DNA from 2 places in the Micrococcus sp. 140720015-1 genome. Region 1 is predicted to be linked to the other one. Evidence: predicted binding sites of a transcription regulator. Region 1 holds the regulator's gene; the other holds the start of a gene.

Region 1 (14,005 bases):
GCCCTCGACGCCGGCATGACGCCGATCCTCGTGGCCGGCCTGTTCTACCTCGTGATCACCGTGCCGCTGTCCCTGCTGGCCCGCCGGTTCGAGGCCCGTTCGACCAAGAAGGGGCACTGAGATGGCCCAGCAGAACCCCATCACCGGATCCTTCGGCGCGGTGGCCGCCGCGGACGCCGCCGGCGTGCACGTGGCCGGCCTCCACAAGTCCTTCGGCGCCAACCACGTGCTGCGCGGCATCGACCTCGACGTCGCCCCCGGCGAGGTCGTGTGCCTGATCGGCCCGTCCGGCTCGGGCAAGTCCACCCTCCTGCGCTGCGTGAACCTGCTGGAGAAGCCCGACTCGGGCGTCGTCACGGTCGGTGAGTTCACGGTCACGGACGAGGACGTGGACCTGGACGTGTTGCGCCGCCACGTGGGCATGGTGTTCCAGCAGTTCAACCTGTTCCCGCACCTGTCCGTGCTGGAGAACTGCACCGTGGCCCAGCTCAAGGTGCTCAAGCGGGGCAAGGCCGAGGCGGTGGACATCGCCCGTCGGCAGCTGGCCCGCGTGGGCCTGGCCGAGCTCGAGGACCGCTACCCGGACCAGCTCTCCGGCGGTCAGCAGCAGCGCGTGGCGATCGCCCGTGCGCTGGCCATGGACCCGCAGCTGATGCTCTTCGACGAGCCCACCTCGGCCCTCGACCCCGAGACCGTCGGCGACGTCCTGGCGATCATGCGTCAGCTGGCCCGCGACGGCATGACCATGCTCGTGGTCACCCACGAGATGGGCTTCGCCCGTGAGGTGGCCGACCGGGTCGTGTTCATGGACGGCGGCGTCGTGGTGGAGGCCGGCCCGGCCGCCGCGGTCATCTCCGACCCCCAGCAGCCGCGCACCCAGGACTTCCTGCGCCGCGTGCTGCACCCCACCGAGATCGACCTCTGAGCCTGCCCGCCCGGTGGGCGGGCAGATGCGTGAGGGGCCCCGCCCGGACCATGGTCCGGGCGGGGCCCCTCACGCGTGCGGCGGAGGCGTCAGGCCTTCTTGCGCAGCTTCTTCAGCTCGTCACGGGCCTCGCGCAGCGCGGCGACCTGCTCCTCACGGGCGGCGTGGATCGCGGCGACCTTCTCGTCCTGGGCGTCGCGGATGGCCTGCACCTTGGCGTCGCGGGCGCCCTCGATGCGGGCGGCGCGCTTCTTGGCGGCCTTGCGGCGCTTGCCGGGGCGGTTGGCCACGGAGTCGGCGGCGATGGCCAGGCCGGAGCCGACCAGGAAGATGTCCTTGGCGACGCCGGTGCCCTCCTGGGACGGACGCACGCCGTCCGCCTCGGTCATCTCCGGGGTGTTCAGGTACATGGAGAACAGGCCGCCGGAGAACGCGGTCAGGGCGGAGCCGGCGAGCCAGCCCGGGACGAACGGGGCCAGCAGGGCCGAGCCCACGCCGATCTCCGTGGTCACGAGGAACTTCTTGAACTGCTCCGGCGACAGGTTGGCCAGCGCGGGCAGGCCGCGGGCGCCCATGTCGCGCAGGCCCTGGGCCTGCTCCGCGGAGATGCCGCGCTTGTTCAGGCCGGAGTTCAGGATGAACGCGCCGGAGGCCAGGCGCAGCGGAATCTGGACGATGCTCATGGAGTCTTCCTTCCAGTAGGGCCCGCGGCACGCACGTGGAGTGAGGTGTGGCGCGAACGGTCGGTGAGCGGTCAGCACCTCTGACAGTACCAACGGCAGCCCGCTCCCGCCCGCCCGGAGGCGCGGCTGTGCGCGGAGAGCGGACGACGTCGGCGCCTCCACCACGTCGCAGACGCGGCCGATGATGGACAATGGGGCGCATGCTCCCCCTCGTCGCACCCCTGACCGTGGCCGCCGCCGCGCCCACCGACTACGGCTGGCTCGGCAACATCGTCGTGGACATCATGGAGGCCGTCGGCCCGATCGGCGTCGGCCTGGCCGTCTTCGCGGAGAACATCTTCCCGCCCATCCCGTCCGAGGTGATCCTGCCCCTGGCCGGCTTCACCGCGGCCGGCGGCGCCTTCAGCCCGCACGCCGCGCTGGTCTGGGCCACGGTCGGCTCGATCGTCGGAGCGCTGGCCCTCTACGGCATCGGCGCGTGGCTCGGCCGCCACCGCATGTACCGCATCGCGGACCGCATGCCGCTGGTGGACATGGAGGACGTGGCCAAGACCGAGCGCTGGTTCATCCGCTACGGCTACTGGACCGTGTTCCTGGGCCGCATGGTCCCCGTGTTCCGCTCCCTGATCTCCATCCCCGCGGGCATCGAGCGGATGAACCTCGCGAAGTTCACCCTGTTCACGGCGCTGGGCTCCCTGATCTGGAACGCGATCTTCGTCTACGGCGGCTACGCGCTCGGGGAGCGGTTCCACGTCATCTCCGAGTACGCGGACGTCTTCTCCAACGTCGTCCTGGTCCTGATCCTGGCCTTCCTCGCGATCTGGGTGGTCCTGCGCCTGCGCCGCGACGCCCGCCGCCGGAACGACCCGGACTGGCGCCCGCCGACCGCGGACGAGATGGCCGCCCGCGTCGAGGCCATCCTGGAGTCCTCCGACCACCGGAAGTGAATCGCATGCGCCCCGTCCTGCCCTCCCCCCGCCGTGGCCGCGCGGCCCTCGGCCTGGCCGCCGTCGCCCTGGTGGCGCTGAGCGCCTGTGCCCGCACCGAGCCGCAGCCCGAGCCTGCGCCCGCCACGACGGCGGCCTCCGCCCTGCCGTCCATGGACATGGCCCCGTTCACGGTCGAGGTCCCCTCGCACGACCTCGAGCGGGTGCCGGAGGCGAGCATCGCCGTGCTCGAGGGCGAGGACCCGGACCACCACGGGGCGTGGCTGCAGGTGCCCGGGGCGCCGGCCTGGACGGACGCCATGGCCGGGGCCGTGCGCGACCAGATCGACCAGTACCGCCGGGACACCGACCCCAGCGCGGACCCGCGCCTGGAGATCCAGCCGCAGCTCGCCGTCGTGGCCGAGGACATCGCCGCGGCCCGCCTGCTCGCCACCGAACGGCGCGGCACGGACTCCGTGTCCACCTCGCACGTGATCTGGTACTCGGCCCGCGAGGACCGCGTGCTCGAGACCGCCGATCTCTTCACCCCCGACGGCTGGGACGCGTTCCGCGCCGAGGTGCGCCAGCGCATGGCCAACGACCCGGACGTGATCGGCTCACGTCTGGACTCGGCGGTCGACGCCCCGGAGCAGGTGGAGAACCGCCGGGTGTGGGACGCGGTGGTCTTCCTCCCGGACGGCAGCCTGATGCTCGAGGCGGACCAGGCGTCCATGGCGCCGGCCGCCGCGGGCGTCCTGACGGTGCGGATCCCCCGGGACACGGCGACCGCCTGGCTGTCCGACCTGGGCCACGTCGCCGCGGACGCCGCCTCCGCCCCCGCCGACCTGCGTCTGCCGGACCGCTCCACCCCGCCCCCCGCGGAGCAGCAGCCGGAGCCCGCCCCCGAGCCGGAGCCCGAGACGTCCTCGTGGACGGAGGAGGCCACCGGCACACCCGTGCCGCCCCCTTCCGCGCCCGCCGACACGGCGGCCCCGACGCCCAGCGCGAGCACCCCGGTGCCGAGCAGCACGGCCCCGTCCTCCTCGGCCCCCGCGCCCACCCGCTCGGCCACTCCGTCCTCGCCGACGTCGACCCCCACCTCGTCCTCGCCGTCGGGCACGGGATCCGGCAGCCCGACGCCGAGCACCCCCGACCCGACGCCGACCTCGACGTCCCCGACCCCGACGTCCCCGAGCCCGTCCGGTCCGTCCACGAGCGCGCCGGCCACAGACCCCGCGCCGGACCCGACCGAGTCCGCACCCGAGCCGACCGAGTCCGCACCCGAGCCGACCGCCACGACGGCCTCGGCGCCCGCGTCGGGGGACCGCTCCAGCGGCACCCCCTGACCCCGGCGCCGGGCGCCGTCGTCGACCGCGGTCTGCGCCGTCGACGCGCGGCCGTGGCAGGATCGGGGCGATGACTGAGCACCTCCCCCGCCCCCGCCCGGACGCACCCGGCCCCGATGCCGCGCCGCCGCCCGCCGAGCGCGTCCACGCGCACGACCACAATCGGGACAAGGACCCCGCCCTCGTCCGACGGGAGCCGGTCTCCTTCGTCCGACGCGGCGCGCGCCTGAACGCGGGGCGTCAGGCCGTGTGGGACCGCCAGGCGGAGCGGGTCCTCGTGGACGTGCCCCGCGGCCGCGGCGCCACCTCGGTGGACGCCCGGGCCCGACTGGACTGGGCGGGGGTGTTCGGGCGCGAGGCTCCCCTGCTGGTGGACATCGGCTCCGGGCTGGGCGAGTCCACGGCGCAGGCCGCCGCCGACCGGCCGGACTGGAACGTGCTCGCCGTCGAGGTCTACGTGCCCGGCCTGGCCGCGCTCATGACGCGCGTGGAGCAGCAGGGCCTGGAGAACGTCCGCGCCGTGGAGGCCAACGCCCCCGAGCTGCTGGACGCCCTGCTCACGCCCGGCTCCGTCTCCGAGGTGTGGGTGTTCTTCCCGGACCCGTGGCACAAGAAGCGGCACCACAAACGCCGTTTGGTCTCCCCCGCCTTCGCGGACCGCGTGGCGCGGGTGCTCGCCCCCGGCGGGGTGCTGCGGCTGGCGACGGACTGGTCGGGCTACGCCGTGCAGATGCGCGAGGTGCTCGAGGCGCACCCGGGGTTCGAGAACCTCTTCCCCGGGCGCGCCGCGGGCGAGGAATCCCCGCTCACGCGGGTGCGCCGCGAGGGCAGGGAGACCGAGGTGGGTGCCCAGCCGCTGCCCGCGGGCTGGGAGAGCGCGGCCGAGGAGGAGCGCCCGCTGCGTGCCGGCCTGGGTGAGGCACGGGCCGGCGCGGCGGCCGCGGACCCCGTGGACCACGAAGGCGGCTGGGCGCCCCGGTTCGAGGGCCGACCCATCACGAGCTTCGAGGCGAAGTCCCAGCGGGCCGGGCGCCTCGTGTTCGACCTGGCGTACCGCCGCCGCTGAGCACGGGGCCCGACGGGGCCGCTCAGGCCGGGGCGACCGGCCCGGCCGGGTCGGCGCCGTCCGGGACGGGCGGCAGCGGCAGGCCGGCGGTCACCCGCGCGGTCGCCGCGAGCGTCACGGACCCGGCGTCCCGGTAGCCCCTCGGGGCGTCCTCGGGGGCCGTCGGCGACCAGCGGGCCGTGTGGTGGCCGCGGACGGTGGCCCCCGCCAGGCCGGGCCGCGGGACCACCGGCAGCGCGGCGGCGTCCGTCCAGTCCCGACGCCGGCCCACCGCGCGGCCGACCCGGGCGAGGAGATCGCCCGGGGCCAGGGCGCGGAACACCCGTCCGGACCGCAGGCCGAGGTGCGCGGCCCGGGCTGCCAGGGCGGCGGGCAGGCCGACCGCGCCCGAGACCACGAGGGCCTCGACGGGACGCTCGGCCGGCCGCGGGGCCTCGGCGTCGTCGGGCTGCAGGCCCCGGTCCGCGAGCAGGCGCAGGGCGTGCGCGGCCACGAGCGAGCCGTACGAGTGGGCCTCCACGGCCCCGTGCACGGCGGTCCCGCGGGCGCGCAGGGCTGGGGCGGCGTCGTCCTCCTCCCCCGGCCCGTGGCGCAGGAACTCCCACCAGGCCCGCACATCCGCGGCGAGCATCGCGCCGCCGCGCCGGCCGGGGCCGTCGAGCACCACCCGCCAGGGCGTGGGCGCGGGGTAGCCGAGCCACGCGATGACGACGGGGCGGGGTGCGCCGGCGGCGCGCTGGGCGGCGGCGAGGTGGGCGGCCTCCCGGGCCGTCCCCCACATGGCCGTCTGGGGGCGGATGCCCATGCCGGAGACGAGCCAGGTCAGGTGGGTGGCGGTCGCGGGGTCCCCCGCTGCGACCACCGCGCGCGGACCGTCCGGGCCGTCGAGGACGTAGTCCAGCAGATGCCGGGCGGGCAGGTGCGGGTCCATGCCCTCCGGCTTGAGGGCGTGGACGATCCCGTCCAGGGCGCTGCGGGCCTGCCGGCCGAGGCCGTCGCGCCGGGCCATGTCAGCGCGCAGCCGCTCCTGGACGCGGGACCGCGCGGCCGCCCCGAACGACGCCCGGCTCAGTCCTGCTCGGGCTGCCACGTGAGCACCCGTCGGGGGCGGGCGCCGCCGGAGGGCAGCATCCGCAGGACGCCCGGGGAGGCCTGGCCCGCGGCGTCCGCCTCGGTCCGTGCCGCGGCCTGGCGGCGGGCGGCCATCCGGTCGGCGTACCGGGCCGAGACGTCGCCGCCGGAGCCCACGGTGAAGACGCGGGCCAGGCGGGAGGCGTGGTGGAGGCGGTCCACCTGGGCCGCCAGCTCGACCACGGTGTCCTGCAGCTGCTCGACCTCGCGCTGCAGCGCGATCACGCGGCGGATGCCCTCCAGCGAGATGCCTTCGCGGCTCAGGGCCTGCACGGTCTGCAGCCGCTCGACGTCGGCCAGGGAGTAGCGGCGGTGCCGTCCGCCCTGGCGGGCGGGGACCACGAGGCCGAGCCGGTCGTACTGGCGCAGGGTCTGCGGGTGCATGTCCGCCATCTCGGCGGCCACGGAGATCACGAAGACGGGGGCGTTCCGGTCGAGACCCCGCTCGCGGCCCCGGTCCGCGCGGGCGGCGCCGTCGCGGGCGCTCACCAGGCGGCCTTCCGGGCCAGCTCCCGCCGCGGATCGTCGCCGGCCGTGGCGGACTGCAGGGCCTCGACGGCGGCGCGGGCGTCGTCGTCGAGCTCGGTGGGCACGGTGACGTGCAGCTCCACGAGCAGGTCACCCGTCGTCGTCCCGCGCTCGACACCGCGGCCCTTCAGGCGCAGCACGCGGCCGGACTGGGAGCCCGCCGGCACCTTCACCTTCACGGGGCGCTCCAGCGTCGGCACCTCGATCGTGGCGCCGAGGGCGGCCTCGGGGAAGGTGACGGGCACGGTGATGCGCAGGTCGTCCCCGTCCCGGTGGAAGAACTCGTGCTCGCGCACGTGCACGGTGACCAGCAGGTCGCCGCGGCCGGCCGCGCCGGGCGCGCCCTTGCCGCGGGCCCGGACCTTCTGGCCGTCGCGGATGCCCTTGGGGATCTTCACCTCGATCGTCTCGCCGTCCGCGGCGCGCAGGGACACCGTGGTGCCCTGGATCGAGCCGCGGAAGGAGATCGTGGTGGTGGCGGTGCGGTCCGCGCCCTTCGTGGGGCGCGGCCGCGCGTAGCCGGCGTCACCGAAGCCGCCGGGGCCGAAGCCGCCGGTCTGGCCGGCGGCGCCGCCGAACATCCCGCTGAACAGGTCCGACAGGTCGGGCCCGGACTGCGTGGTGCGGGGGCCGCCCCCGCCGCCGAACATGCCGCCGAAGACGTCCTCGAAGCCGCCGCCGCCGGCACCGCCCGGGGCGGAGAACCGGGCGCCGCCGCCCATCGCGCGGATCGCGTCGTACTCCTGGCGCTCCTGGGGGTCGCTCAGGACGGCGTACGCCTCCGAGATCTCCTTGAACTTCTTCTCGGCCGCCTCGTCCCCGGGGTTCTGGTCCGGGTGGTGGGTGCGGGCGAGCTTGCGGTAGGCCTTCTTCACGTCCGCATCGGAGGCGTCCTTGGACACCCCCAGGGTCGCGTAGAAGTCCTTGTCCATCCAATCCTGCGAGGCCATGGTGCCTCCTCTCGTGTGCATCGGTCAGGGGGTCGGCCGGCGGCGGGGCGGGCCGCCGGCCGACGGGGTCACTCGTCTCCGGCGGAGACCATCACCTGGGCGGCGCGCAGCACGCGGCCGTCCCGGACGTAGCCGTTGCGGAAGACCTGGACCACGTGGTCCGCGGGCACCTCTGCGTGCGGCTGGCGCATCACGGCCTCGTGCACGGCCGGGTCGAACTCGACGCCGGCCAGCGCCTCCTGGTCGTGGCGCTCGAGGCCGAGGCCGGCCAGGGCGGTGTCGAGCTTGGTCGCGATGGCGGCGAACGGACCGTCCGTCAGGTCGCCGGCGGCGCGGGCGGCGTCGATGTCGTCGAGCACCGGCAGCAGCGCGGTGACGGCCTTGAGCACGCCGGCGTCCCGGGCCAGGTCGCGGTCGCGGTCCACGCGACGCTTGTAGTTCACGTACTCGGCCTGCAGACGGCGCAGGTCGGTCTCGAGCTCGGCCTCGCGGTCCGAGGCCGCGGGCTGCGGCGCCTCGGCCCCGGCCTCCGCGCCGGCCTCGTCGAGGATGCGCTCGGCCTGGGCGAGGGCGTCGCCGTCCTCGGTCTGCTCGGCCGCGCTCTCGGCGGAGACGCGGGGCTCACCGGTCTCGGGGTCGATGCGGCGACGGTCGTTGAACACGATGGGCTCCTCCTCGGAGCCGCGCTCGGCGTCGGAGGAGCCGTGCGGACGCTGCTGGTCGGCGCTCATGGTGTGTCCTTTCGAAGCGGGTGGTGGGTGCGGCGGGTCCGCCGCGCGGGGGTGGTGCGGGAAGGCCGGCGGGCCGGCCCGGCAGGGGCGCTGCCGGGCCGGCCCGCCGGCGTCGTGGGCCTCCGGGCGGGGCGGGCGTGGACGCCCGCCCCGCCCCGGGGTGTCAGGCCTTCTTCTCGTCGTCCTCGTCGACCACCTCGGCGTCGACGATGTCCTCGTCGTCGCCCTGTGGGGCGGCGGACTCGGCGCCGGCGTCGGCCGACTCCGCGCCCTGCTGGGCGTAGAGGGCCTCGCCGATCTTGACCTGGGAGGCCTGGAGCTTCTCGAACGCGGCGGCGACCTCGTCGTCGTTGTCCTGCTTCTCCAGGGCGGCCTTCAGGGCGTCGACGTCGGCCTGCACCTCGGTCTTGACGTCCTCGGGCAGCTTGTCCGCGTTGTCCTGGAGGAGCTTGTCCACGGAGTACGCGGACTGCTCCGCCTGGTTGCGGCGCTCGGCGGCCTCGCGGCGCTTCTTGTCCTCGTCCGCGTGGGCCTCGGCGTCCTTGACCATGCGGTCGATGTCCTCCTTGGACAGCGAGGAGCCGCCCGTGATGGTCATCGACTGCTCGGTGCCGGTGCCCTTGTCCTTCGCGGAGACGTGCACGATGCCGTTCGCGTCGATGTCGAAGGTGACCTCGATCTGGGGCATGCCGCGCGGGGCCGGGGCGATGCCGGTCAGCTCGAAGGTGCCCAGCGCCTTGTTGTCCCGGGTGAACTCACGCTCGCCCTGGAAGACCTGGATGGACACGGAGGGCTGGTTGTCCTCGGCCGTGGTGAACGTCTCGGAGCGCTTGGTGGGGATGGCCGTGTTGCGCTCGATGAGCTTGGCCATCACGCCGCCCTTGGTCTCGATGCCCAGCGACAGCGGGGTCACGTCGATCAGGAGCACGTCCTTGCGCTCACCGGCGAGCACGCCGGCCTGCACCGAGGCGCCGATGGCGACGACCTCGTCCGGGTTCACGCCCTTGTTGGGCTCCTTGCCGCCGGTCAGCTCCTTCACGAGCTCGGAGACGGCGGGCATGCGGGTGGAGCCGCCGACGAGGACCACGTGGTCGATGTCGGAGACCTTGACGCCGGCCTCCTTGATGACGTCCTCGAACGGCTTGCGGGTGCGCTCGAGCAGGTCCTTGGTGAGGTCCTGGAACTTGGCGCGGGAGAGGTGCTCGTCCAGGTGCACCGGGCCCTCGGGGGTCACGGACAGGTACTGCAGCGAGATGTTGGTGGAGGTGGCCGAGGAGAGCTCCTTCTTGGCCTGCTCCGCGGCCTCCTTCAGACGCTGCAGGGCGATCTTGTCCTTGGACAGGTCCGCGCCCTTGGACTTGGCCTGCTGGAGCAGCCAGTCCACGATCCGCTGGTCCCAGTCGTCGCCGCCGAGGCGGTTGTCGCCGGCGGTGGCGCGCACCTGGATGGTGGCGAAGTCGTCCTCGTCCTTGGCGACCTCGAGCAGGGACACGTCGAAGGTGCCGCCGCCCAGGTCGAAGACCAGGATGAGCTCGTCCTCCTTGCCCTTCTCCAGGCCGTAGGCCAGCGCGGCCGCGGTGGGCTCGTTGATGATGCGCTTGACGTTCAGGCCCGCGATCTCGCCGGCCTCCTTGGTGGCCTGGCGCTCGGCGTCGTTGAAGTAGGCGGGCACGGTGATCACCGCGTCGGTGACCTTCTCGCCCAGGTACTCCTCGGCGTCGTGCTTGAGCTTCATCAGCGTGCGGGCCGAGATCTCCTGCGGGGTGTACTTCTTGCCGTCCACCTCGGTGGTCCAGTCGGTGCCCATGTGGCGCTTGACGGACGCGTAGGTGCGCTCGGGGTTGTTGACGGCCTGGCGCTTGGCGACCTCGCCGACCAGGACGTCCCCGCCCTTGGAGAACGCGACGACGGACGGGGTGGTGCGGGCGCCCTCGGCGTTCGCGATGACGACCGGGTCGCCACCCTCGAGGACGGCGACGACGGAGTTGGTGGTGCCGAGGTCGATGCCGACTGCACGGGACATGGTGGGGTCCTTCCTGTCTGACGGTGAAGCGGGGGCCGGACCCGCGGGCCGGGGGCACCGGCACCGCAGGGACTTGAGCCTTCATGACTCAGGTTGCCACCGGGGTGGTGGACTGTCAAGTGAACCTGAGTCGACTTCACTCACTTCTGCTTCTGCGGGGGTCAACGCGGGCCGTCCACGATCCATTCCCGAGGCCCCGGATTCGCCTGCGCTCCGTTCCGGTGCAGGCGCCCGGCCCTGGCAGCGCGGGGGTCTCGCGCGGTTGGATGGCGGATCACGGGGCGTCGCCGACGGCGCGCCCACCCCGACGGAGAAGGAGCACCACCATGGCCGAGAAGAACGCCGCCGAGTACACCGTCCCGGGCCTGTCCCTGAGCACGGGCCGCCGCACCGCCGAGATCCTCCAGGGCCGCCTGCACGCCCTCAACGACCTGCAGCTCACCCTGAAGCACGCCCACTGGAACGTGGTGGGCCCCGGCTTCATCGGCGTGCACGAGATGCTCGACCCCCAGATCGAGCTGGTCCGCGGGATGGTGGACGTCCTCGCGGAGCGCATCGCCACCCTGGGCGTCTCCCCCGCCGGCACCCCGGGCGCACTCGTGGCAGCCCGCGCGTGGGACGACTACACGCTGGGCCGCGCGTCGACCCTGGAGCATCTGGCCGCGCTGGACCTCGTCTACGACGGCGTCGTGACGGACCACCGCGCCGCCATCGACGCCACCGAGGACCTCGACCCGGTCACGCAGGACATCCTCATCGACCAGGTGGCCCAGCTCGAGCTGTTCCAGTGGTTCATGCGCTCGTTCCTGACCACCGACGACGGCCGGCTGAGCAGCGCAGGCACCACCACCGAGGCCGCCGCCGCGGGCCGCGTGAAGGGCGCCCAGTCCGCGCCCGCCCCGAAGGCCGGGCGCACGAAGAAGTCGGACGCGAAGAAGTCCAAGAAGAAGTGACCGCGCGCCACTGAGGCGCCCGTGCACCGGAGGGGCCCGACCGCACTGACGGTCGGGCCCCTCCCTCCTGCGCGGTTCAGTCGACCTTCGCCGGCCACCACACCTTCGGGCCGATGTCCCGCACGAGCGCCGGGATCAGCAGGGAGCGCACGATCAGCGTGTCCAGCAGGACGCCGAACGCCACGATGAACGCGAGCTGCACCATGAACATCAGCGGGATCACCGCGAGCGCGGCGAAGGTGGCCGCCAGCACGACGCCGGCCGAGGTGATGACCCCGCCCGTGACGGTGAGGGCGCGCAGCACGCCCGCCCGCGTGCCGTGCCGCGGGGTCTCCTCCCGCGCCCGGGTCATCAGGAAGATCGTGTAGTCGATCCCGAGCGCCACGAGGAAGACGAAGCCGTACAGCGGCACGGTGGGGTCGGCGTCCTCGAAGCCGAACACGTGCCGGAACACGAGGGCCGAGACGCCCAGGGCCGCACCGAAGCTGACCACGGTGGCCGCGACGAGCAGCACGGGTGCCAGGAGCGAGCGCAGCAGCACCGCGAGGATGACCAGCAGCATCGCGAGGATCAGCGGGATGACGACCCACAGGTCGCGCTGCGTGGTGACGTTCGTGTCCAGCGCCTGGGCCGCCGGGCCGCCCACGAGGATCTCACCCGACGTCGAGAGGTCCGCGAGCCGGTCGCGCAGGCGGGCCACGGTCTGCTGCGCGGCGAGGGACTCGCCCGGGTCCGCCAGGGTGGCCGAGACCAGCACGCGGCCGTCCACCACGCGGGGCTGCGGCTCCGGCGCGGACGCGGCGCCCGCCCCGCCCTCCGCGTCGGTCACACCCGGGGGTGGGCCCGCGGCGGCCTCGGGGGCGTCCGTGGTGACCTCGGCCTCGGCCACGCCGGGGTCCTCCGCGACGGCGGCGAGCACCGCCTCCGCGTCCCCGGCCGGGGCGAGGATCTGGGCGGGGGCGCCCGCGCCGGCGTCGAAGTGCTCGCTCAGCAGGGCCTGGGCCTGCCGGGCGTCGGAGTCGCCGAGCAGCACGTCCTCCTGGGCGACGCCGTCCGCGCGCAGCTGCAGCAGACCGCCGCAGAGGGCGAGGAGCACGACCGTCGTGGCGACCCAGACGAGACGGGGCCGGCGCGCGACGACGGCACCCACCCGCGTCCACACCCCGTGGTCCTCCTCGAGGCCGGCGACGGGACGGCCCGCCCCGTCGCGCGGCGGGGTGAAGGCCCGGCCCCGGGCGGCGCGACGCTCCGTGCGACGGCGCGCGCGCTCGGGGGACGGGATCGTGGGCCAGAAGGCGGCACGCCCGGTCAGCCGCAGCAGCGCCGGCAGCAGGGTCAGGGCGGCGAGCCACGCGAACGCCACGCCCGTGGCGGCCACGGGGCCGAGGGAGCGCGTCGAGTTGAGGTCCGAGGCCATCAGGATCAGCAGGGCGAGGGCCACGGTCGAGGCGGACGCGGTGATCGCGCCGAAGGACCCGCGCAGGGCGGCCCGCAGCGCCTCCCCGACGTCCGCCCGGACCAGCAGCTCCTCGCGGTGCCGGGCCACGAGCAGGAGGCAGTAGTCCGTGGCCGCCCCGATCACGAGGATCGAGAGGATGCCCTGGGCCTGGCCGTTGAGCTGGATCCAGCCCGCCACGGCCATCCCGTAGACGGCCACGATCGCGCCGCAGAGCGCGGCCACGGCCGTCAGGAGCACGAGGACCGGCAGCAGCACGGAGCGGTAGACCGCCACGAGGATCACGAACACCACGACGAGCGCCACGAGGAGCAGCAGCCCGTCGATCCCCGCGAACGCGCCGCCCAGCTCCGCGACCAGGCCCGCCGGACCGCCCACGTGCCACTCGATGTCCGCGGCCACGGTCCCGGCGAGGGCGGGGTCGGCGGCGGCCGGGTCCGCCACGACCTCCCGCAGGTCGGCCACCACGTCGGCCACGGGCCGCTCGGCCCCGGCCGAGGAGTCGACGAAGGCCAGGAACTGCACCGCCGCGCCGTCGTCGGAGGGGATCGGGCCGGCGACGTCGGCCACGCCCGGCACCTCGCCCAGCCGGCCCGCGAGGTCCGCGAGCGCGGGGAAGGCGGCCGCGGGGTCCGCGGTGCTCGCCGGGCCCACGACGACGGCGGGCACGGCCTCGCCGTCCTGGAACGCCGCCGCCTCCGCCCCCGCGCGGGTGGACTCGGCCGACGCCGGCAGGAAGGTGGCCTGGTCGTTCGAGGAGACGTCGCCGATCTTGCCGAACACGGGCCCGCCCAGGCCGAGCACGGCGAACCAGACCACGGCGAGCGCCACGGCCAGGCCCAGCCGCAGCCCCCGAGGGGGACGCCCCGTGGCGGCGGGGGTGCGGTAGGCGGAGAGGTCAGGCGGGGTGGGCATGCCACCGAGCGTAGGGGATGGTTCGATGATCAAACAACCATGGGGGCTGGCTAGACTCCCGGCCATGACCACGCAGCCCCCCTCCGCCCCCGCGGAGCACCTCGCCGTGGTCCACGCGCTGCGCGTCTTCAGCGAGAGCGCGGAGCACGCCGTCGACGAGGCCGGCCGCGGCGTCGGCCTGCACCGCACGGACCTCAGAGCCCTCGCGTACCTGATGGCCCGCGCGGCGGCCGGTGAGCCCGTCACGGCCTCGGACCTCGGCGCCCACCTGCACCTCACCCGGGCCTCTGCCACCGCCCTCGTGGACCGCCTGGCCGCCGCGGGCCACGTCCGCCGCCGCCGGGACGAGGGCGACCGGCGGCGCGTGCTGGT
Region 2 (14,005 bases), 250 kb from region 1:
GGAACAGCACGCGGGTGAGCAGGAACCAGCACGCGAAGAGCAGCACGACGGCGATCGGCACGCCGACCAGCATCCACTGGCCGAAGCCGATCTCCACGCCGTGCTCGGCGGCCATGTGGCCCGCGAGCAGGGTGTTGGGCGGGGTGCCGATGATGGTGCCGAGCGAGCCGATGGACGCGGCGTAGGCGATGCCGAGCATGAGCGCGGTGCCGAAGTTCGTCTTCGTGAGGGAGCGGATCTCGGCCTGCGTGGGGGCCTCGCCGGGCGCGGATGCGGGCGCGGCGGGGCGGTCGGCCCGGTCCGCTGCCTCGTCCGCGGTCAGGGCGCCGTCCGTGCCGTAGCGCTGGACGAGCACGAGGATGGACACGCCGATGGGGAGCATCATCACGGCGGTGGCGGTGTTGGACACCCACATGGAGATGAACCCGGTGGCGATCATGAAGCCCAGGACGAGGTTCACGGTCCTGGCGCCCATGAACTTCAGGACGCCGAGCGCGATGCGCCGGTGCAGGTTCCAGCGCTGCATGGCCAGGGCGAGCATGAAGCCGCCCATGAACAGGAAGATGACGTTGTTGCCGTAGCTCGCGCCGACGGCGTCGAAGGTGATGCCGCCGTCGGACTCCTCGGCGGGCACGCCGAGCGGGAAGACGACGAGCGGCAGCAGGGCGGTGGCGGGGATGGGCAGGGCCTCGGTCATCCACCACACGGCCATGAGCACGGCGGTGGCGGCGACGAGGCGGGGCCAGACGCCGAGGTCGCCCGGCATCAGCAGGAACAGGGCGACGGCCAGCAGGGGGCCGGCCACGAGGCCGATGATGCGCTTGACGTTCTCGCCGCCGGTCAGCGGCTCGTCACGCATGCCCGGGGAGAGCTCGTGTTCGAACTCCTGGGCGGCCGCCCGGGGGTCGAAGCGGGAGACGTGCTCGTTGACGTTGCTCGGCGGGGGGATCGATCGGGACTCCACGGGGCCTCCTCCTCAGGTCAGGCCCTTGGCGCGGCCTGGCAATTCTCTGGGAGTTTCACGGTAGCAAGTGGCCTGGGACACGGAAAGACGACCTCCGGGCCGCGACGGCCCATCCGCCCGGCCCACCGACCCGGCCCCGCTCACGCCTCCCGCGCCGACTCCTGCCGACGACGGCGCAGCTCGTCCTCCTCCACACCCGCGACCAGTTCCGGGGCGGCCAGGGGTCGGGGCGCGGACTCGAGCGTGCGGATGTCCGGCGTGGGGGCCAGGCCCGGGTCGGCGTCGCGGAGGCGCCGGGCGGCGGGGAGCACGCGCGACTCGACGTTGCCGACGAGCTGGTTGTAGCGGTCCACGGCGGTCTTGAGGGAGCCGCCCATGCGGTCCAGGTGGGTGCCGAGCGTGCCGAGACGCTCGTAGAGGTCCTTCGCGCTGGCCACCACGGTGTGGGCGTTCTCGGCCAGGGTGTCCTGCCGCCACGCGTAGGCCACGGACTTCAGGGCGGTCAGGAGGGAGACGGGGGCGACGAGGGCGACGTTTCGGGAGAACGCGTGGTCCAGCAGCCCGGGGTCCGCGTCCAGCGCCGCGGCCAGGAGCGACTCGGCGGGCAGGAAGCACAGGACCAGCTCGGGGGAGTGCTCGAGGCCGGCCCAGTAGGACTTCGCGGAGAGCTGATCCACGTGGCGGCGCACGGCCGCGGCGTGCTGGGCGGCCAGCGCCTGGCGCCGCTCGTACGCCTCCTCGCCGGGCTCGTCCGCGAGGGCCTCGGCGGCCAGCGCGTCCCCGATGGGGGCCTTGGCGTCCACGGCCATGGCCTTGCCGCCGGGCAGGGACACCACGAGGTCCGGGCGGAGGCGCTCGCCGTCCTTGCCGGACAGCGTGGCCTGCTCGGTGAAGTCGACGTGGTGGAGCATGCCCGCCGCCTCGACGACCCGCCGCAGCTGCGCCTCGCCCCAGTGGCCCCGCGCGGAGGTGGACTTGAGCGTGGCCATGAGCGACGTGGTCTGGTTCAGCAGGTCACGGTCGGTGGCCGCGGCGGCGCGGAGCTGCTCCCCGAGCCGGCCGAACTGGGACGCCCGATCCCGTTCCAGCACGCTCACCTGCTCCTGGAGCGCCGCCAGCCGCTGGCCCAGCGGCGCGAGCGTGGACATCACCTGGGACTCCGCGCGCTGGCGTTCGGCGTCCTCGGCGCGAGCGGCCGTGAGCGCCCGCTGCTCCGCCCGGGCGGCCGCGAGCTCCTCTCGCACCCCCTGGTGCTCGGTGCGCAGCGCGGCCAGCTCGGCCTGGGCCCGGCGGGCCTCCTCACCGCCGCCGGCCGCCCGGCGCCACATGAGCCACGCGCCCACCAGGGCGCCCAACACGAGTCCGAGGATGAGGGCGAGCAGCAGGCTGAGGATCTCCATGCCCCCACCCTCGCAGGCCGCAGGGACACGTTAGGCGGCGGCGCGCCGTCGTCGTGGTGGGCGGCTCAGCCGAAGAGCGGGTTGGGGCCGTTGGCCACGACCTGCGGGTCGCCGTCGACGCGGGCGGCGATGCCCGCCGCGGCGACGCCGGGCAGATAGGGGAAGACCATGCGGGTCGAGGCCAGGGCGGCGGCGTCGAAGGCCTCCACCGCGACGGCCGGGCGGGGTCCGTCCGCCGTCTCGATCTCGCCGTCGAACACGGCCACCGCCCGCGTGGGGCGCGGGCTGATCTTCGCGACCGTGGCGGCCGCCTGCTCGGGCTCGAGGTCCGGGTGCTCCCACATGCCGCGCTGGCCGTCGGCGGTGACGGCGAGGATCGTGGGGGCGAACACGGACTGCCGGCCGAGCGTGTCGAACACGTGCTCCACCGCGAGGCTGATCAGCGGCAGCAGCTCGCCGCCGGGAGGCGTGGGGGTCGGTCCGGTGGGCGTCGGGGTGCTCATGGGGCCGAGGCTACCGGCCCTGTCCGACGGCGCCCACCCGCGCCTAGCGTGAACCCATGCAGCTCACCATCGCCCCCGGGGACATCACGGCCACGCACGCGGACGCCGTCGTCAACGCCGCCAACTCCACCCTGCTCGGCGGCGGAGGCGTGGACGGCGCCATCCACCGGCGCGGCGGCCCCGAGATCCTGGCCGAATGCCGCCGCCTGCGCGAGACCGACCTGCCGGAGGGGCTGCCCGCCGGGCAGGCCGTGGCGACGACGGCGGGGCGCCTGCCGGCGCGCTGGGTCATCCACACGGTGGGCCCGGTGTGGGCCAAGACGATCGACAAGTCCGACACGCTGGCCTCGTGCTACCGCGAGTCCCTGAAGGTGGCGGCCGGGCTTGGCGCCCGGACGGTCGCGTTCCCAGCGATCTCCGCGGGGATCTACGGCTGGCCCATGGAGGACGCCGCGCGGATCGCCGTCGAGACCTGCCACGCGATGGCGGACGAGGTGGGCGGCACCGTGGACGAGGTGTTGTTCGTGCCGTACGGCGAGACGGCGGAGGCCGCGTTCCGTGCGGCGCTCGCGCATCTCACCTGAGCTCCTCCGCTGAGCCGCCCCTACAACCACCCGCGGTCGCGCGCGACCGTCGCGGCCTCGCCGCGCGTGCTGGTGGCCGTCTTGCCGATCGCCGCGCTCAGATGGTTGCGCACCGTGCCCGCCGAGAGGTGCAGGCGCGCGGCGATCGCCCGGACGGAGGCCCCCGTGAGCGCTTCGCGCAGCACGTCGACCTCCCGCGGGGTCAGCGGGCTCGGCCCCGCCGCGAGGGTGTCCACCGCGAGCGAGGGATCCACCACGCGCTCACCGCGGGCCACCGCGCGCACGGCGTCGGCGAGCTGCTCGGCCGGGGTGTCCTTGACCACGAATCCCCGGGCCCCGGCGGCCAGGGCCCGCTCCAGGTAGCCGGGGCGGCCGAAGGTCGTCACCATCAGCACGGCGCAGTCCAGGCCGCGGTCCCGGATCCGGCGCAGGGCCTCGAGCCCGTCCACGCCGGGCATCTCGATGTCCAGCAGGGCGACGTCCACGTCATGGGCCTCGACGGCATCCGCCACCTCGTCCCCGGAGGCGGCCTGGGCGACGACGGTCAGGTCCGGCTCGGTGTCCAGGAGGGCGGCCAGGGCGCCGCGCACGAGCGCCTGGTCGTCGGCCAGCAGCAGGCGCAGCGGAGCCCCGGGCCCGCGACCGGTCGAGGGCGGCGTCGCCGGGGATGAGGTCGAGTCGGCTGCCTCTCTCATGCGTCCATCCTGCCCTCGGCGGCGGGCAGCACCCCGCGTGCGGCCTCCGTCGCGCTCCCGCCCCAGTGCACGGCCACGCCGGTGCCGGCTCCGCCCAGCCCCGGCCCCACCTCGAGGCGTGCGCCCTCCGCGGCCGCCCGCTCGGCGAGGGTGCGGGGGCCCACACCCGCCGCGACGGAGGCCGGCAACCCGGCGCCGTCGTCGAGCACCGCCACGTGGTGGGCGTCCAGGCTGATGCGCACCCGGCGGGCCCCGGCGTGGCGGAGCACGTTGGTCACGGCCTCGCGCACGATCCAGGCGGCCAGGGCGCGGCGACGCTCCGGCACCTCGGTGACGGCGCCGGGCGGCGGGGCCTCGACGGCCGTCCCGGCGTCCCGCAGCGCCCCCACGGAGAGGGAGAGCTGCCCGCCCAGCTCCGGGGCGGCGAGCTCGGCGACGGCGGCCCGCGCCTCGGCGAGGGCCGTGCGGGAGAGGGCGATCACCTCGGCGGCCTCCTGCTTGGCCCGGGCGGGGTCCGCGTCGATCAGTCGGTGCACGAGCTGGGTCTTGACGTTGATGGTGGTCAGGGAGTGGCCCAGGATGTCGTGCAGATCCCGGCCGAGCCGTTCCCGCTGGCCGGCGAGGTCGAGTTCATGCGTCATCTCCATGACCCGGTCGTCCCGGCCGATGGCCAGGCGCATGCCCACCAGCACCACCAGGACGACGGCGAGGTTGCCCAGCACGACGGGCAGCGCCGGATCGCCGGGGAAGAACAGCAGCCCGGCCGCCAGCACCGCGGCCACCGTGACACCGGCGCCGATCAGGCCCACGCGGAGCCGGTGGGGGAAGAGCCATGCGGCCACGAGGAAGGGGGAGTAGAGCAGGGCGTGGACGCCCAGGATCCGGGTCAGCACGGCCACGCACGCGGCGAGCACGAGCCAGGTGAGGATCGTGTTGGCCCAGGCAGGCCACGCGCGCACCGGGCGAGGCACCACGAACGCGGCCAGGTAGACGAGGACGAAGACCGCGATGGCCGCCACCCCCAGGATCGCCTCGCCCCGCCCGTCCCCGGGCGTGAACGCCCGGCGGAGGAGTTCGACGAGGACGAAGCCGAAGCTGATGAGCCACACCCCGGCGAACCCCAGCGTGGACGGCCACAGGTGCAGCGGCAGGACGGCGGGGTCGTGCTCCGCCGTGCCGACCGCCGGGCGGGCCGGAGCCGGGGATCCTCCGTCGGGGCTCATGCGCGGGCCGTCCGGGAGCGGGAGGCGAGCAGGCAGACCACCGCGAACACGGCCGTCCAGGCCAGCAGGTTCACGAGCGGCAGCCACAGCGGGTCCGCGGCGGCGGCGGGTTCCGTTCCCATCGGTGCCCTCTCTCCCTCCATCTGCGGCCACCGGGCGAGGGCGCCGGCCCCGTACACCGGAGTGAAGCGCCCGATGTCCAACATGATCCCCGAGAGCGGGACGAAGAGGTTCCCGAGGAAGCCGAACACCACCAGGATGCCCGACGCCGCGGACACGGCGCCCTCCGAACGGAAGAGCAGGGCGGCCGCCAGGCCGAACAGCGCGAACGGCAGCGAGGACACCAGGGCGAGGGCGCCCGTCGTGAGCCAGCGCAGCGGGCCGTCGAGCTCCGCGCCCGTGAGCGCGCCCGCGGCGAGCACGGCGAGCACGGGCAGGGCGGCCATGGCCAGGGCCACGAGGCACTTGCCGGCGAGGTAGGCGCCCGGGGTGAGCGCGGTCAGGGAGAGCTGGCGGCCCCAGCCGGACTGGCGCTCGACGGCGGCCGAGCCGGCGATCGAGGTGGTGGCCATGACCGCCCCGTACACGGCCATGCCGGTCATGGTGTACGCAGACACGTTCCCGTGGCCGACGGGGAGGTCACCCCAGTCGGAGAGCGCGCCGAACATGAGGTAGAGCGCCACGGGGAGGACGACGATGAAGAACGAGCTCTCGATCATCCGCACGTTGCGGACGAACTCGCGGCGTGCGTAGCCGACCAGGCGGCCGGGGGCGGTGGTGGTCGTGCTCATGCGAGGGACTCCTGCGGCTCGGAGAGTGCCGGCTGGCCGGCGTCGGTCAGGGAGAGGAACACGTCGTCGAGGGAGGCGTGGGTGATCGCGAGGTCCTCGACGAGGCGCTCGTTCAGCAGGTGGCGGGCGACGTCGTCGCCGGTGACCGAGCCCCCGGCGGGGACGCGCACGCGCAGGCGGCCGGGGGAGGGGTGCTGTGGTTCGAGCTGGACGGCGTCCTGCGGCAGGCCCAGGGCGGCGGCGAGGCGGGCGGGCGCGTCCGGATCGTCTCCGCCGCCGGCCCAGCGGCCCGTGAGGGTGACGGACCCACCGGTGGCGAGCTCGGCGGGCGTGCTGTCCGCGTGGATCCGGCCCTCGCGCATCAGGACGATCCGGTCCGCGAAGTCCTCGGCCTCAGGGAGGAAGTGGGTGGCGAACACGATGGTGCGGCCCCGGTCCGCCTCGGCGTGCATGGTGTCCCAGAAGTCGTGGCGGGCGCGGACGTCCATGCCCGCGGTGGGCTCATCCAGGATCAGCAGCTCGGGGTCGGTGAGCAGGGCCAGGGCGAAGCGCAGCCGCTGGCGCTCGCCTCCGGAGCACTTCTTCACCCGGCGGCCGGCCAGCCCGGTGAGGCCGGCGCGCTCGAGGGCGGCGGGCACGCCGATGTGGCGGCGGTGGCAGCCGGCCACCATGGCCACGGTCTCGCGGACGCTCAGATCCTCCAGCAGGCCGCCCGTCTGCAGCACCGCGCCCACCCGGCCCTGGCGGACGGCGGCGACGGGGTCGGAGCCGAGGACGCGGACCGTGCCGTCCGAGGGCGGGCTGAAGCCCAGGGCCATGTCCAGCAGCGTGGTCTTGCCGGCGCCGTTGGGCCCGAGGAGGGCGAGGACTTCGCCGGTGGGGACGGTGAGGTCCACGCCGTCGACGGCCCGGACCGGTCCGAAGCGGCGGGTGAGTCCCCGGGTTGCGAGTGCGGGTGCGTTGCTCATGGCTCCAGCCTCGCCACGGGGCGCGCCCCGCGGGAGCGGCAGACGTCAGGAATGCGCCATGACGAATGTCATGGGTGGGGCCGCGCCGCGGCGGGCGGGCCGTCCTCCAGAAAGTTGAGCGGAGTTCACGCAGATTTCTGGAATAGGTTCGCCGGGCGTGCTGTTGTGGTGATCAGACGCCGCGGTGTCAGCGGCGCCCACCCGACTCCCGAGGAGAGTGAACCGACATGGCCCGTCCCATCGATCCGTTCCGCGAGATGGAGCGTCCCTTCCGTGAGATGGAGCGCCTGGTGAACGGTCTGACGACCCGCGCGACCGGCACCGCGTCCATGCCCATGAACCTGTACCGCGAGGGCGACGCCTTCGTCGCCGAGGTCGAGCTGCCCGGCGTCGACCCGGCCTCCATCGACGTGGACGTGGAGGAGCGTACGCTCACCGTCCGCGCCGAGCGCAAGGAGGACCCGGCCCGCGAGGACCGCCGCTGGCTCACCCGTGAGCGCTCCGCCGGCACCTTCGCCCGCCAGCTCACCCTGGGCGAGGGCCTGGCCCTCGACCGCATCCAGGCCGACTACAGCGACGGCGTCCTGACCCTCACCATCCCGGTGGCGGAGCAGGCCAAGCCCCGCAAGATCTCCGTCACCCACGGCGGTGCCGCCCCCGCGGCCACGCAGACCGTGGAGGGCTCCGCCGCCGAGGCCTCCGGCGAGTGATCGCCCTCTGACGGAGCCGCGCGGCCGGCGTGACCGGCGCGCGGTCCGCCCCCGAACGCAGATGCGGCGGGCCCCCACCGGGGGCCCGCCGCATCCGCGTGGTGGTCAGGCGCGATCGGCCAGGATCAGCTGCGCCGCCTTCTCACCGATCATGAAGCACGTGATGTTGGGGTTCACGGTCACGTGCTCGGGCATCACGGAGGCGTCGGCCACGCGCAGCCCCGTCACGCCCTTGACGCGCAGGCGGGCGTCCAGGGGGCTCATGGCGTCGTCGTCGGCGCCCATGCGCACCGAGCCCACCGGGTGGTACACGGTGTTGTGGGTGCGGCGCACGTAGTCGGCGATCTCCTCGTCCGTCTGCGCCTGCTCGCCCGGGGCCAGTTCGCGCCCCGCCCACTCCGCCATCGCCGGCTGGGAGACGATCTCCCGGGCCAGTCGGATCCCGGCCACCGCGACGGCCATGTCATGGCCCTCCGGGTCGGTGAAGTAGCGCGGGTCCACGGCCGGCTTGTCCCGGTAGTCGTTGGAGCGCAGGCGCACGGTGCCACGGGACTTGGCGTGGGTGACGTTGGGGGTCAGGCAGAACGTCTCGTCCGCCGTCGGGTACCCCTGCCGGTAGGTGTGCATGTCGAACGGCACGGAGCCGTAGTGCATCATCAGGTCGGGGCGGTCCAGCCCCTCCTTGGTCGGCGAGAAGATCCCGATCTCCCAGTACTGCGTGGCGTCGCGGTACATGGGCTGCTTGGACTCCCAGGAGATGACCGCCTCGGGGTGATCCTGCAGGTGGGAGCCGACGCCGGGGGCGTCCACGCGCACGTCGAGGCCGTGCTCGGCCAGGTGCTCGGCGGGGCCGATCCCGGAGAGCATCAGCAGCTTGGGCGTGTTGATCGCCCCAGCGGAGAGGATGACCTCGGCGCGGGCGTGGATCTCGGCCTGCCGGCCGTGCCGGTCCGCGACGTGCCGGACGCCGTAGGCGCGGCGGTCCTCGTCGAAGAGCACCTCGCTCACCCAGTGGTCCGTGAGGATGTCCAGGTTCTCGCGGTCGAGGATCGGGTGGAGATAGGACACCGACGACGACGCGCGGGTGCCGTCCTGCTTGCGGTTGATCTGGAACCAGTTGGCTCCCTTCACGACGGTCTCGCCGGTGTTGAACGCCGTCGTCGGGATGCCGGCCTGGGCGGCGGCCTCGAGCAGGGCGACGCCGGTCGGGTCGTCGGCGGGCACGTCCATCAGCTCGACGGGGCCGTCGTGGCCGTGGTGATCGCCCTCGGCCCGGTTGTTCTCGAGCTTCTTCACCAGCGGCAGGGTGTGCTCGGCGCCCCAGCCGGTGGCGCCCATCGCCTCCCACTGGTCCAGGTCTTCGCGGGGAGGCCAGAAGGCGATGCAGGAGTTGTGGGAGGAGCAGCCGCCGAGCACCTTGGCCCGGGAGTGGCGCATGAAGGAGTTGCCGTTCTCCTGCGGCTCGATGGGGTAGTCCCAGTCCAGGCCGGACTCGAGCAGCTCGGGCCACCGGCGCAGCTCGAGGACCTCGTCGAGGTCCACGTCGGTGGGGCCGGCCTCCAGCAGGGCGACGCTGATCTGGGGGTCCTCGGACAGGCGGGCCGCGAGGGCGGCGCCAGAGGAGCCGCCGCCGACCACGATGTAGTCGTAGACGGGCGTGTCGGGCTGCGGGGTCGAGGCGTCGGGGGTGGTGGTGGTCACGATCCGGGGATCCTTTCGGTGGTCACGGGTGGGCGCGGGGTCTGGCCCCGCGCCCACGGGGAGGGGGCTCAGCGGCGGTCGGCGAACCAGCCGGTCACCGCGGGCTCGGTGTTCTGGTAGATGTGCTTGTGCTCCACGTATTCACCCAGCCCGGTGGGGCCGAGCTCGCGGCCGATGCCGGAGGCCTTGAAGCCGCCCCATTCCGCCTGCGGCAGGTAGGGGTGGTAGTCGTTGATCCACACGGTGCCGTGGCGCAGGGCGCGGGAGACCCGGTGGCACGTGCCGGCGTCGGAGCTCCACACAGCCCCGGCGAGGCCGTACTCGGTGTGGTTGGCGATCTCGACGGCCTCGGCCTCGGTGGAGAACGTCTCCACGGTGAGCACCGGGCCGAAGCCCTCCTCGACGACGGCCGGGTTGTCCCGGTCGCAGCGGTCCAGCACGGTGGGGGCGTAGAAGTAGCCGTCCTTGTGCTCCTCGCCGCCCCAGTGGCCGCCCACCCGCAGGCGGGCGCCGGCGTCGATGCCTCGCTGGACGTAGTCCGTCACCTTGTCCCGGTGGGCCGCGGAGATCAGCGGGCCGGTCTCGGCGTTCTCGTCGAAGGGGCCGCCCATCACGATGTGCCCGGCGCGCTCGACGAGGTCGTCCACGAAGCGCTCGGCGATCGACTCATGGACGATCAGCCGGGTGCCGGCGGAGCAGACCAGCCCGGAGTCGGTGAACGCCGCGTTCAGGGCGTTGTCCAGGGCCGCCTCGTAGTCGGCGTCGGGGAAGATCACGTTGGGGTTCTTCCCGCCCAGCTCGAGGGCCGTCTTCTTCAGGGACGCCGCGGCGGCCTCGGCGATCTTGCGGCCGGTGGCCAGGCCTCCGGTGAAGGAGATGAGGTCGACGTCGGGATGCGAGGACAGCGGGGCGCCCACCTCCGCCCCGGCGCCCAGCACGAGGTTCCCGACGCCGGCGGGGAGGCCGAGCTGCTCGAGGGCCCGCATGGTGAGGATGGCGGTGTGGGGGGTGAGCTCGGCGGGCTTGAGCACGAAGGTGCAGCCGGCCGCGAGGGCGGGGGCGATCTTCCAGGAGGCCTGCAGCAGCGGGAAGTTCCAGGGGGTGATCATGCCGCAGACCCCGATCGGCTCGTTGACCACGCGGGAGAGCACGGTCGGGTCGCCGGCGTCGACGAGCCGGCCGGGGTGCTGATCGGCGATCTTGCCGAAGTAGCGGAAGCAGGCCGCGATGTCGTCCATGTCGGCCTCCGCCTCCACGAGGCGCTTGCCGGTGTCCAGGGCCTCGGCGCGAGCGAACTCGTCCTTGTGCTCGACGATGTGGTCGGCGAGGCGGATGAGCAGGTCACCGCGCTCGGCGGCGGGGGTGGAGGACCAGACGCCGCTGTCGAACGCGCGGCGGGCGGCGGCAATCGCCGCGAGGGTGTCCTCGCGGGTGCCCTCTGCGACGACGCCGACTTCGGTGCCGTCGGCGGGGCAGAAGATGGTGCGGGTGCCTCCGTCGGACGAGGGCACCCAGGCCCCGTCGATGTACTGGGTCGCGGTGGGGTCGGGGGTGGGGGTCACGGTCGTGCTCCTTCGGTCTCGGGGTTGGTGGTCTGCAGGGCCACAGTCGGCAGGGCGTCCGTGGCGGGGGAGTGATCGGCGTCGGTCCAGACCTCGGGTGCTTCGGCGTCGATCCGTGCGGCCAGGAGGGAGTCGTCGCCCGTCATGGTCATGAAGGCCAGGTGCGCCTCGTAGTCGTCGAGGATGTTGGCGCACAGCTGTTCGCGGCTGTAGCCCATGACGTCGCGCCCACGGGAGCCCTTGGCCGAGAACACCTCCAACTGGACGTAGGTGTCCTGCGCCGCGGACAGGCTGCCCGCGAAGCTGGGCACGGGGTAAGCCACCGGGTACACCTGGTACTTGAAGTCGGTCTGTCCCGGGAACCGGACGGTGAGGTCCACCCAGGGCACGCCCGATTCGGGATGCGTGCCGCGGGTGACGTCCACGTCCGCCCCGTGCTCGCGCAGCTCCGCGGCGACCTCGCTCAGCGCGGGGGACACCTCGCGGTCGACGTAGGCCGCGGCCTGCTTGGCGGTCGCGAAGTTCATGCGGCGGGCCAGGCGCTGCCGCCACGTGGCCCGGCTGTTCGCGTCCCGGACCCGGCCGGAGAGCACGTGCGGCAGGGACGCGGTGCGGGAGTCCATCGCGAGGGCCTCGGAGTGGAGCACCCGCCACAGGCTGATCATCACCAGGTACACCAGCACGGACAGCGGCAGTCCGACGATCACGGTGGCTTTCTGCAGCGTGTAGACGCCGTCGATGAACAGCATGGACAGCGTCAGCAGCCCCGTGATGACGGCCCAGGTGATGCGCAGCCAGGGGGCGCCGTCGGAGTCCTCCACCGAGCCCTTGGACGTCATGTTGGCCATGATCAGGGAGCCGGAGTCGGCGCTGGTCACGTAGAAGAACAGGCCGGTGAACACGGCCAGGCCGATCAGGAACGTGGCGCCGGGGAACTGCTGCAGGAGGCTGAAGAAGCCGGCCTCCGGGGAGTTCACGGCCTCCTGCAGCAGCGCGTCGTCGCCGCCCCGGAACAGGCCGATGGCCGCGTTGCCCATGATGGACACCCACAGCATGATGAACGCGAAGGGGATCAGCAGCACGCCCAGCACGAACTCCCGCAGGGTGCGCCCCCGGGAGATGCGGGCCAGGAAGAGGGACACGAAGGGCGACCAGGCGATCCACCAGGCCCAGAAGAACAGCGTCCAGTCGGACATCCACTGCTCCGCCGGGTAGGCCGCCGTGCCGTCGGTGTAGGCGAAGGTGCGCATCATCATCGAGGGGAACGAGGCGAAGAAGTCGCCGATGTTCTGCACCAGGGCGTTGAGCAGGTCCGTGGTGCGGCCGGTGACCAGCACCCACAGCAGGATGACGACGGCCAGGTACACGTTGAGCTCAGAGAGCCGGCGGATGCCCTTGTCCACGCCGGAGACGGTGGAGATGATCGTGATCCCGACCGCCAGGGCCATGAGGGCGATCTGCACACCGGTGGTCACGGGCACGTCCAGGATCAGGGCGAGTCCGGCGTTCAGGAAGACGACGCCGATGCCCAGGGAGACGGCGATGCCGAAGATCGTGCCGACGGTGGCGCCGATCTCCGCGGCGTGGCCGATGCCGCCGTGGACGCGGCGGCCGAAGATGGGGGCGATGGCCGATCGGATGCTGAGCGGCATGTGGTACCGGTAGGCGAACAGTCCGAAGGCCATGCCCATCAGGGCGTACATGGCCCACCCGGGGATGCCGTAGTGGAAGATGGTCCACAGCGGGGCCATGCGGGCGGCCTCGTCGGACATCGGCTCGAGGTCAGGCGGGGTGAGCAAATTGGTGGCCGGGCCGGAGGTGGCGAAGAACATCAGGTCCACCCCGATGCCCGCGGCGAAGAGCATGGCCGACCATGTGAACATGCTGAACTGCGGGACGGCGTGGTCCGGGCCGAGCCGCACGCGGCCCAGGCGGCTGAGCGCCACGACCACGACGAAGACGACGACGACGCCCGCCGTGAGCACGTAGTACCAGCCGAAGCTCTCGGCGATCCAGCTCACCGTGGCGGAGATGACGGAGTCTGCCTGGGCGGGCAGGAGCATGGCCCAGAGGGCGAAGCCGACGACGATGCCCGCGGTGCCGGCGAACACCGGCCAGTTCACCGGGGAGTGGGAGGCTCCTCCGGCGTCGGGAGGACCCGGTGGCCCTGCGGTCTCGGCTGTCGTCCTCTGTTCGGCAGACACAGGTGTGCGTCCTCTCGTCGGGGTCTGGGCGGCCCGACCACCCTAGCCATACGGCTCCGGACGGGCCCGCCGGTAGACTGCCGGACTGTGGCTTTGACTATCGGATTCGTGGGACTGCCCAACGTGGGCAAGTCGACCCTGTTCAACGCGCTGACGCGCCAGACCGTGCTCGCGGCGAACTACCCGTTCGCGACGATCGAGCCGAACGTGGGCGTGGTGAACCTGCCGGACGAGCGGCTGCCCCAGCTGGCCGAGATCTTCGGCTCCGAGCGCATCCTGCCGGCGACCGTGTCCTTCGTGGACATCGCCGGCATCGTGAAGGGCGCCTCCGAGGGGGAGGGCCTGGGCAATCAGTTCCTGGCGAACATCCGCGAGGCCCACGCGATCGCCCAGGTGGTGCGCGCGTTCGACGACGGCGACGTCGTCCACGTGGACGGCAAGGTGGACCCGGCCTCGGACATGGAGACCATCAACACCGAGCTGATCATCGCGGACATGCAGACCGTGGAGAAGGCGATCCCGCGCGTCGAGAAGGAGGTCAAGGGCAAGAAGAAGGAGCCCGCAGACCTCGAGGCGCTCAAGGCCGCGCTCGCGGTGCTGGAGCGGGGCGAGACCATCTTCGCCGCCAAGGACAAGGACAAGCTGGACATGGACCGGCTGCGCGAGCTGAGCCTGCTCACCGCCAAGCCGTTCATCTACG

Evidence for each region. Region 1 encodes HspR, which represses chaperone genes until heat shock. Its sites were predicted from a motif close to AAGTTGAGTCNNNNNGACTCAACTT; they were not measured.
Region 2: the regulator HspR is predicted to act here: its motif matches at 7,240-7,264, upstream of ACUXPL_RS02280 (Hsp20/alpha crystallin family protein).

The regions. Positions count from the first base shown of each region.
Region 1 is NZ_JBSEYC010000001.1:216,513-230,517, reverse strand. It holds gene ACUXPL_RS01070 (amino acid ABC transporter permease) at 1-120, shown strand, start outside; gene ACUXPL_RS01065 (amino acid ABC transporter ATP-binding protein) at 122-925, shown strand; gene ACUXPL_RS01060 (hypothetical protein) at 1,015-1,608, opposite strand; gene ACUXPL_RS01055 (DedA family protein) at 1,809-2,555, shown strand; gene ACUXPL_RS01050 (hypothetical protein) at 2,561-3,880, shown strand; gene trmB (tRNA (guanosine(46)-N7)-methyltransferase TrmB) at 3,951-4,946, shown strand; gene ACUXPL_RS01040 (alpha/beta hydrolase) at 4,969-6,036, opposite strand; gene ACUXPL_RS01035 (heat shock protein transcriptional repressor HspR) at 6,015-6,566, opposite strand; gene ACUXPL_RS01030 (DnaJ C-terminal domain-containing protein) at 6,563-7,555, opposite strand; gene ACUXPL_RS01025 (nucleotide exchange factor GrpE) at 7,624-8,286, opposite strand; gene dnaK (molecular chaperone DnaK) at 8,450-10,309, opposite strand; gene ACUXPL_RS01015 (Dps family protein) at 10,636-11,262, shown strand; gene ACUXPL_RS01010 (MMPL family transporter) at 11,339-13,633, opposite strand; gene ACUXPL_RS01005 (MarR family winged helix-turn-helix transcriptional regulator) at 13,698-14,005, shown strand, end outside.
Region 2 is NZ_JBSEYC010000001.1:470,743-484,747, forward strand. It holds gene ACUXPL_RS02240 (SLC13 family permease) at 1-964, opposite strand, end outside; gene rmuC (DNA recombination protein RmuC) at 1,105-2,364, opposite strand; gene ACUXPL_RS02250 (hypothetical protein) at 2,430-2,867, opposite strand; gene ACUXPL_RS02255 (O-acetyl-ADP-ribose deacetylase) at 2,924-3,451, shown strand; gene ACUXPL_RS02260 (response regulator) at 3,472-4,146, opposite strand; gene ACUXPL_RS02265 (sensor histidine kinase) at 4,143-5,369, opposite strand; gene ACUXPL_RS02270 (ABC transporter permease) at 5,366-6,160, opposite strand; gene ACUXPL_RS02275 (ABC transporter ATP-binding protein) at 6,157-7,128, opposite strand; gene ACUXPL_RS02280 (Hsp20/alpha crystallin family protein) at 7,356-7,838, shown strand; gene ACUXPL_RS02285 (GMC family oxidoreductase) at 7,944-9,539, opposite strand; gene ACUXPL_RS02290 (aldehyde dehydrogenase family protein) at 9,608-11,101, opposite strand; gene betT (choline BCCT transporter BetT) at 11,098-13,224, opposite strand; gene ychF (redox-regulated ATPase YchF) at 13,393-14,005, shown strand, end outside.